DNA from 2 places in the Candidatus Villigracilis saccharophilus genome. Region 1 is predicted to be linked to the other one. Evidence: riboswitches for the same ligand, from Rfam matches in the RefSeq annotation. Region 1 holds a riboswitch; the other holds the start of a gene.
What was found. A riboswitch is a leader RNA that binds a small molecule or an ion and turns the genes downstream of it on or off. The one in region 1 is predicted to bind cyclic di-GMP.
Positions count from the first base shown of each region.

Region 1 (4,215 bases):
ATTGACCGTGGTAATACAGATGAAGCTCGGCAATACTTGGAAGAAGCGTTGAATCAAGCTGAGCAAATCGGTCATAATTTTCATATTGCATTGTCTAATCATAATCTGAGCGTACTTTTCAATGCTCTTGGAGAATGGTCACTTGCTCTTGAACACAGCTTGCGAAGTGAAGCATTGCTCAAGAGTCTTGGAGAAAAAGCTACCTTGGTGGATGTGTTCGTGAATAAGGGTAGTATTTACCTTGGAATGAATGACCTTATAAAGGCTGCCCAGTGTGGAGAATCCGCTGTTTCCTTGCTGGCTGAATTTACCGCCGATACTGACACAGAAGTCAAAGGGACCGCCTTGAGATTGCTGGGCGATGTTGCTTTGGCCGTGAATAATGCGGATGAAGCCGAAAGACAATATCGTCAGGCGGAGCAGATCTTTGAAGCGACTGACAATCACTTGGAGCACGGACGTTTACTAATGCGGCGGGCACGTCTTGCTGCGCTTAAATCTGACCGCGAACTCTCCAAATCCTATCTTAAGAATGCAGAAAGAACTTTCAATCAATTAGGCGCTCGTTTGGATATCCAAAAACTGGACACCCTGGAACGGGAGTTGCGTTTTCCTCACAATTCATAATTTTATTGCTCGTTTTTTTCTAAATTTTTGCTTAATTTAAAAAGCCCCGACTTTTGGGTCGGGGGCTTTTATGTTCTTTATGTCTATTGTATTATTGGTCGAGCAGGAAGAACGATGTAGCTGTGTTGGAATTTTCAGCATCCGGACTTTCCCCGGCTGCAAAGCCATCCATGAATGTGGGATCTGAAATAGTACCGGCCCATGTACCGCGAGCCCCAGCCCACGTTCCACGTGCGCCAGCCCACGTGCTGTAACCGCCGGCCCATGTACCGCGAGCCCCAGCCCACGTTCCACGTGCACCGGCCCAAGTTCCGCGAGCTCCAGCCCACGTTCCACGTGCACCGGCCCAAGTTCCGCGAGCTCCAGCCCAAGCGCCATATTCACCCGCCCAAGTTCCGCGAGCTCCGGCCCACGTTCCTCGAGCTCCATCCCATACTCCGTAACCGCCAGCCCAGTCTGCGTATGGATCATATAAGCGGAAGGTAGCGGTAGCTTCGTCGTAGTATGAGTAGCCTTCGTAATGGATCGTTCCAGCCAGGTCGGCTTGGATATCCATCCCGTCATTGGCGGTTCCGCTGACTTCAGCGAAGACTGCGTCAGGAGCATTTACCATGCCCGCGCCTTGCTGCCACATGCTGTATAAGGCGTCTGTGGTGTTCGCATCCACCCATGGGAGGGCAGTGCCTGTTAACCGCATTTTGACTTCGTTAGGAGTAAGGGAAGGGTTGTTTGAAATAACAAGTGCCGCGACACCTGAGACGACCGCTGTTGCTTGCGAGGTTCCTGCCAGATTGAAATAGGATTTCTTAATCCAATTATCCGGATATTGTTTGACAAGCACTGATTTTGCCGGTACCACTGAGGTGATGTGTCCACCTGGAGCGATTAGATCGGGTTTTACAAAACCATCCAGGGTAGGTCCTGTACCAGAAAACGGAGTAATATAGTCGTCGTTCCAGTCTGCGGGGGTGAAATTGTCAGTGAATGCACCTACTGTGATAACGTATGGGTTATTCCCCGGAACCGTGACGGTCATAGGATCTGGTCCGTTATTGCCCGCGGCAACAATCACGGTCAAACCATTTGCCCAAACCTGGGTTACTGCTTGATTAAGAGGATCAGCCCAATATGGAGATTGAACCGGAGCGACTAGGGAGAGATTGACGATCCGGATATTATAGCGTGCTTGATTTTCGAGAACCCACTGAAGCCCCATGATCACTGTTTCGTAGGTGCCGTATCCGGTTTCATCCAGAACGCGCACACCAGCAAGTTTGACATCTGGAGCTACTCCATTCCAGTCGCCATCTGCGCCCTTCTGGCTGTTGGCAATGATACCGGCGACGTGGGACCCGTGGCCGTTGGGATCAATGGGTTTGCGGCTTGAGGAAATAAAATCCTTCCATGCAACAATACGATTGGATTTATTGTTCGCGCCTTTTGCTAACATCGGCAATTCGCCGAATATACCTGTATCGAGTACTGCCACGGTCACGCCAGAGCCGATCACTCCCTCTCCCCAAACGATATCAGCACCGATCACGTTCGGATAGTCGGTGGTGGTAACGCCTTTTCCTTATTCTTTTCTTCAACATTACTATCTTTACTATCTTTCTTCTTTTCCTTGTCATCCTCGCCAGGTTTATCATCATCGCTGGATTGAATAGTTCCATTAGGCACGACTGCGACGATTTCTTTTTCCAGGCGTAATCGGGCAGCGGCCTGATCGGTAAGCAGTGCGCCAACGGAGCGAATAATATCCAAACGTGAGGTGATCGTACCGCCGTGTTTTTCGACCAATTGGGCAGCTGTGTCAGTGGTGGTCGCCTGAATGATGTATGACTGCTGTTTTTGGGTTGCCGAGACGGGTGTTTCGCCAATGAGGCTGACCAGCACTCCCAGAATAGCTAACGCCATCATTGTCTTTAGTATGTAAGTAAATCTTTGTTTTTTCATGGCTGCCTCCAAAAAATCTCTCAAAAACAAACAGGCCTGGCTATTTTTGCCAGGCCTGCAAGACAGGTAACAATTGTCTCAACTTCGGCGGCCTGGCGATCGTGACCGATTTCTCGGTTTTAGACCCGTGGCTTTGCGTCGTCGGTTTTCACCGATTTTGCCTTTTCGTTTCTTTTATAGTTACATCATATCACTTTCCGAAGAAAATACTATATCCTTACAAAACTGATAAAAATTCCTGGTGTAATTATCCCTTGTCAGGAATAATGTAGGTGTAAGACTCGAGTAAATCGCACGCTTTGGTTATCCGTAATTATCCTTTCGCGCGATTTTGATAGGCTCTACTATTATGTTTGCTTCAGCAGACAGGCCGAGAAGTTTGATTATATTTGAACGAGTAATATACGCGTTTCCTTCAATTAAGACCCTTCCATTAATATCTTTAATCGGTTTGACTGCAAGCATACCAACCTCAAGCTCCTTAAGCGTAATCTCCCTGACTCGGTTTTCTTCCGGAATGGGCTGAAAGCTGTGCAGGGTGGTAAGCGCTTGAATGACTTCCGGCATATAACGATTTTGAGTGGCTTTTAACTTGGCAAGGATCTCGTCATGCATTAAACCCTTTAACAGAAGTTGATCATAGTCTATACAGATATTGAGAATATGCGATCCCAGATCAACCATATAGATTTCCGGGAAAGATGGATCAAGGCACAGATCATCAATCGAACGATCTTGACCGATGATCACTTTCGTAACCAGCTCAAGGCGGGGTATGTTTTCAATAGTTTACTGGCTGCAAAGGGGTGGTTTGAAAATATCACAGCCTCTGGCGCATTGAACATCTGGTTATCTTCAATTTTATCCAGCATCTGTTGTGAAAAAGTGATCCAGCCTAATTGCGAAAGAGCGGCTGCCATCTCATATTGCCAACCGTTGTTAATTTTTAGCTCTTTAACAATATGAGCGACAAGTTGTTGGGTGCGTAATGAGCGCCCATACGCTTTGGGATTGACGATTGCCAGTACTTCTGTAAGCATACTAATGGATTCTTTTAGTGTGTTTTCAAGAAGCTCTTTTTCAGACATGATCAATTGGTACTGTCTTAAGCCGGCGTTTAATGATTGGGTGAGTAATTTGCCTGAACAGGGCTTGGAGAGGAAGCGAAATATTTGACCCTTATTAATGGCATCCATGGCTGTTGGCAGGTCAGCATTGCCAGTCAGGATCATGCGAACGGTGTTAGGAGCTAAGTCCATTGCCTGAGTTAGAAATTTAATTCCATCCATTTTTGGCATGCGGAAATCCGATACAATCACGGCATAAGGACCGCTGCTGGAAATCTTTTCCAATCCTTCAAAGCCACTTTCAGCGACATCAATATTGTATTGCGTACTCAACTCGCGCTGGAGTGAATTGAGCAGGAGAATTTCATCGTCAACAAGAAGAATTTTATCAGTCATAATTTGCTCTTCTAGGTAAACGAATGGTAAACGTTGTCCCCTTGCCGGTCTCGCTCTCGAATTCTAATGTGCCGCCATGTTTTTTAACGATCACAGTATATGCAATCGCCAGCCCCTGGCCTGTTCCACGGCCTATATCCTTGGTTGTAAAAAAAGGATCAAAAATCTT
Region 1 is NZ_JADJSO010000007.1:2,107-6,321, reverse strand. It holds gene IPL17_RS03980 (tetratricopeptide repeat protein) at 1-627, shown strand, start outside; gene IPL17_RS03975 (S8 family peptidase) at 719-2,170, opposite strand; gene IPL17_RS03970 (hypothetical protein) at 2,167-2,583, opposite strand; cyclic di-GMP riboswitch class I at 2,667-2,755, opposite strand; gene IPL17_RS03965 (hypothetical protein) at 2,887-3,333, opposite strand; gene IPL17_RS03960 (response regulator) at 3,330-4,046, opposite strand; gene IPL17_RS03955 (ATP-binding protein) at 4,039-4,215, opposite strand, start outside.

Region 2 (4,215 bases), on a different contig from region 1:
ATGCGGACGAAGCCGAAAGACAATATCGTCAGGCGGAGCAGATCTTTGAAGCGACTGACAATCATTTGGAGCACGGACGTTTACTGATGCGGCGGGCACGTCTTGCTGCGCTTAAATCAGACCGCGAACTTTCCAAATCCTATCTTAAGAATGCAGAAAGAACCTTCAATCAATTAGGCGCTCGTTTGGATATCCAAAAACTGGATACCCTGGAACGGGAGTTGCATTTTCCTCACAATTCATAATTTTATTGCTCGTTCTTTTCTATATTTTTGCTTAATTTAAAAAGCCCCCGACTTTTGAGGTCGGGGGCTTTTATGTTCTTTATGTCTATTGTATTATTGGTCGAGCAGGAAGAACGATGTAGCTGTGTTGGAATTTTCAGCATCCGGACTTTCCCCGGCTGCAAAGCCATCCATGAATGTGGGATCTGAAATAGTACCGGCCCATGTACCGCGAGCCCCAGCCCACGTTCCACGTGCGCCAGCCCACGTGCTGTAACCGCCGGCCCATGTACCGCGAGCCCCAGCCCACGTTCCACGTGCACCGGCCCATGTACCGCGAGCTCCAGCCCACGTTCCGCGCGCACCAGCCCAGGTTCCGCGAGCTCCAGCCCAAGCGCCATATTCACCGGCCCAGGTTCCGCGAGCTCCAGCCCAGGTTCCGCGAGCTCCATCCCATACTCCGTAACCGCCAGCCCAGTCTGCGTATGGATCATATAAGCGGAAGGTAGCGGTAGCTTCGTCGTAGTATGAGTAGCCTTCGTAATGGATCGTTCCAGCCAGGTCGGCTTGGATATCCATCCCGTCATTGGCGGTTCCGCTGACTTCAGCGAAGACTGCGTCAGGAGCATTTACCATGCCCGCGCCCTGCTGCCACATGCTGTATAAGGCGTCGGTGGTGTTCGCATCCACCCATGGGAGGGCAGTGCCTGTTAACCGCATTTTGACTTCGTTAGGAGTAAGGGCAGGGTTGTTTGAAATAACAAGTGCCGCGACACCTGAGACGACCGCTGTCGCTTGCGAGGTTCCTGCCAGATTGAAATAGGATTTTTTAATCCAATTATCCGGATATTGTTTGACAAGCACTGATTTTGCCGGTACCACTGAGGTGATGTGTCCACCTGGAGCGATTAGATCGGGTTTTACAAAACCATCCAGGGTAGGTCCTGTACCAGAAAACGGAGTAATATAGTCGTCGTTCCAGTCTGCGGGGGTGAAATTGTCAGTGAATGCACCTACTGTGATAACGTATGGGTTATTCCCCGGAACCGTGACGGTCATAGGATCTGGTCCGTTATTGCCCGCGGCAACAATCACGGTCAAACCATTTGCCCAAACCTGGGTTACTGCTTGATTAAGAGGATCAGCCCAATATGGAGATTGAACCGGAGCGACTAGGGAGAGATTGACGATCCGGATATTATAGCGTGCTTGATTTTCGAGAACCCACTGAAGCCCCATGATCACTGTTTCGTAGGTGCCGTATCCGGTTTCATCCAGAACGCGCACACCAGCAAGTTTGACATCTGGAGCTACTCCATTCCAGTCGCCATCTGCGCCCTTCTGGCTGTTGGCAATGATACCGGCGACGTGGGACCCGTGGCCGTTGGGATCAATGGGTTTGCGGCTTGAGGAAATAAAATCCTTCCATGCAACAATACGATTGGATTTATTGTTCGCGCCTTTTGCTAACATCGGCAATTCGCCGAATATACCTGTATCGAGTACTGCCACGGTCACGCCAGAGCCGATCACTCCCTCTCCCCAAACGATATCAGCACCGATCACGTTCGGATAGTCGGTGGTGGTAACGCCTTTTTCCTTATTCTTTTCTTCAACATTACTATCTTTACTATCTTTCTTCTTTTCCTTGTCATCCTCGCCAGGTTTATCATCATCGCTGGATTGAATAGTTCCATTAGGCACGACTGCGACGATTTCTTTTTCCAGGCGTAATCGGGCAGCGGCCTGATCGGTAAGCAGTGCGCCAACGGAGCGAATAATATCCAAACGCCCTGGCTTTTTGCCAGGCCTGCAAGACAGGTAACAATTGTCTCAACTTCGGCGGCCTGGCGATCGTGACCGATTTCTCGGTTTTAGACCCGTGGCTTTGCGTCGTCGGTTTTCACCGATTTTGCCTTTTCGTTTCTTTTATAGTTACATCATATCACTTTCCGAAGAAAATACTATATCCTTACAAAACTGATAAAAATTCCTGGCGTAATTATCCCGTGTCAGGAATAATGTAGGTGTAAGACTCGAATAAATCGCACGCTTTGGTTATCCGTAATTATCCTTTCGCGCGATTTTGATAGGCTCTACTATTATGTTTGCTTCAGCAGACAGGCCGAGAAGTTTGATTATATTTGAACGAGTAATATACGCGTTTCCTTCAATTAAGACCCTTCCATTAATATCTTTAATCGGTTTGACTGCAAGCATACCAACCTCAAGCTCCTTAAGCGTAATCTCCCTGACTCGGTTTTCTTCCGGAATGGGCTGAAAGCTGTGCAGGGTGGTTAGCGCTTGAATGACTTCTGGCATATAACGATTTAGAGTGGCTTTTAACTTGGCAAGGATCTCGTCATGCATAAAACCCTTTAACAGAAGTTGATCATAGTCTATGCAGATCTTGAGAATATGCGATCCCAGATCAACCATATAGATTTCCGGGAAAGATGGATCAAGGCACAGATCATCAATCGAACGATCTTGACCGATGATCACTTTCGTAACCAGTTCAAGGCGGGGTATGTTTTTCAATAGTTTACTGGCTGCAAAGGGGTGGTTTGAAAATATCACAGCCTCTGGCGCATTGAACATCTGGTTATCTTCAATTTTATCCAGCATCTGTTGTGAAAAAGTGATCCAGCCTAATTGCGAAAGAGCGGCTGCCATCTCATATTGCCAACCGTTGTTAATTTTTAGCTTCTTTAACAATATGAGCGACAAGTTGTTGGGTGCGTAATGAGCGCCCATACGCTTTGGGATTAACGATTGCCAGTACTTCTGTAAGCATACTAATGGATTCTTTTAGTGTGTTTTCAAGAAGCTCTTTTTCAGACATGATCAATTGGTACTGTCTTAAGCCGGCGTTTAATGATTGGGTGAGTAATTTGCCTGAACAGGGCTTGGAGAGGAAGCGAAATATTTGACCCTTATTAATGGCATCCATGGCTGTTGGCAGGTCAGCATTGCCAGTCAGGATCATGCGAACGGTGTTAGGAGCTAAGTCCATTGCCTGAGTTAGAAATTTAATTCCATCCATTTTTGGCATGCGGAAATCCGATACAATCACGGCATAAGGACCGCTGCTGGAAATCTTTTCCAATCCTTCAAAGCCACTTTCAGCGACATCAATATTGTATTGCGTACTCAACTCGCGCCGGAGTGAATTGAGCAGGAGAATTTCATCGTCAACAAGAAGAATTTTATCAGTCATAATTTGCTCTTCTAGGTAAACGAATGGTAAACGTTGTCCCCTTGCCGGTCTCGCTCTCGAATTCCAATGTGCCGCCATGTTTTTTAACGATCACAGTATATGCAATCGCCAGCCCCTGGCCTGTTCCACGGCCTATATCCTTGGTTGTAAAAAAAGGATCAAAAATCTTGCTTTGGATTTCTTTTGGGATACCTGTTCCGTTGTCAGTGATACTCATTTCGATTAATTCTCCCGCTTGACGGCTGGCAATAACAATCTGACCTTTCTCTTCGCCAGAGTCTTGAATGGCGTGGATGGCATTAATTATTATATTAAGCACGACCTGACTCAACTCGATGGGTAGACACTCCACACCAGGAAGATTTGGGTCGAGGTCGGCTTTGATTTCCGCTATAATTTTCCATTCGTTGCGGGAAAGGGAAATGGCATTCTGAATGATTTGATTCAGGTCGGCGATCTCCTTGTTCTCACTTCCAGGGTGTGTGAAAAACGCATGGCAGTTACAATGTGGGAAATACGGTCGATGCCTTCGAGCGATTGTTCTATCGCTTTAGGTGCTTCTTGCTTGAAGTATTCCAATTGTGCAAAGGTGACATCTTTCTCTGAATCAATCGCTAATAAAGGAATTTTGATCCCAGTTTTGACCGCGTCTTTTTGCTGATCTAACTTATCGAGCCATCCAAGAATAGTATCCAGTTGTTGGCCCAAAAAACGCAAATTGCTGCCTACCAATTGGGTAGGTGTGTTTATTTCATGGGCTACCCCAGCAGC
Region 2 is NZ_JADJSO010000005.1:53,973-58,187, reverse strand. It holds gene IPL17_RS02450 (tetratricopeptide repeat protein) at 1-245, shown strand, start outside; gene IPL17_RS02445 (S8 family peptidase) at 339-2,012, opposite strand; cyclic di-GMP riboswitch class I at 2,063-2,151, opposite strand; gene IPL17_RS02440 (HD domain-containing phosphohydrolase) at 2,283-2,900, opposite strand; gene IPL17_RS02435 (response regulator) at 2,920-3,444, opposite strand; gene IPL17_RS02430 (ATP-binding protein) at 3,437-3,796, opposite strand; gene IPL17_RS02425 (CHASE4 domain-containing protein) at 3,889-4,215, opposite strand, start outside.
Region 2: another riboswitch for cyclic di-GMP. It lies ahead of IPL17_RS02445 (S8 family peptidase); the one in region 1 lies ahead of IPL17_RS03970 (hypothetical protein).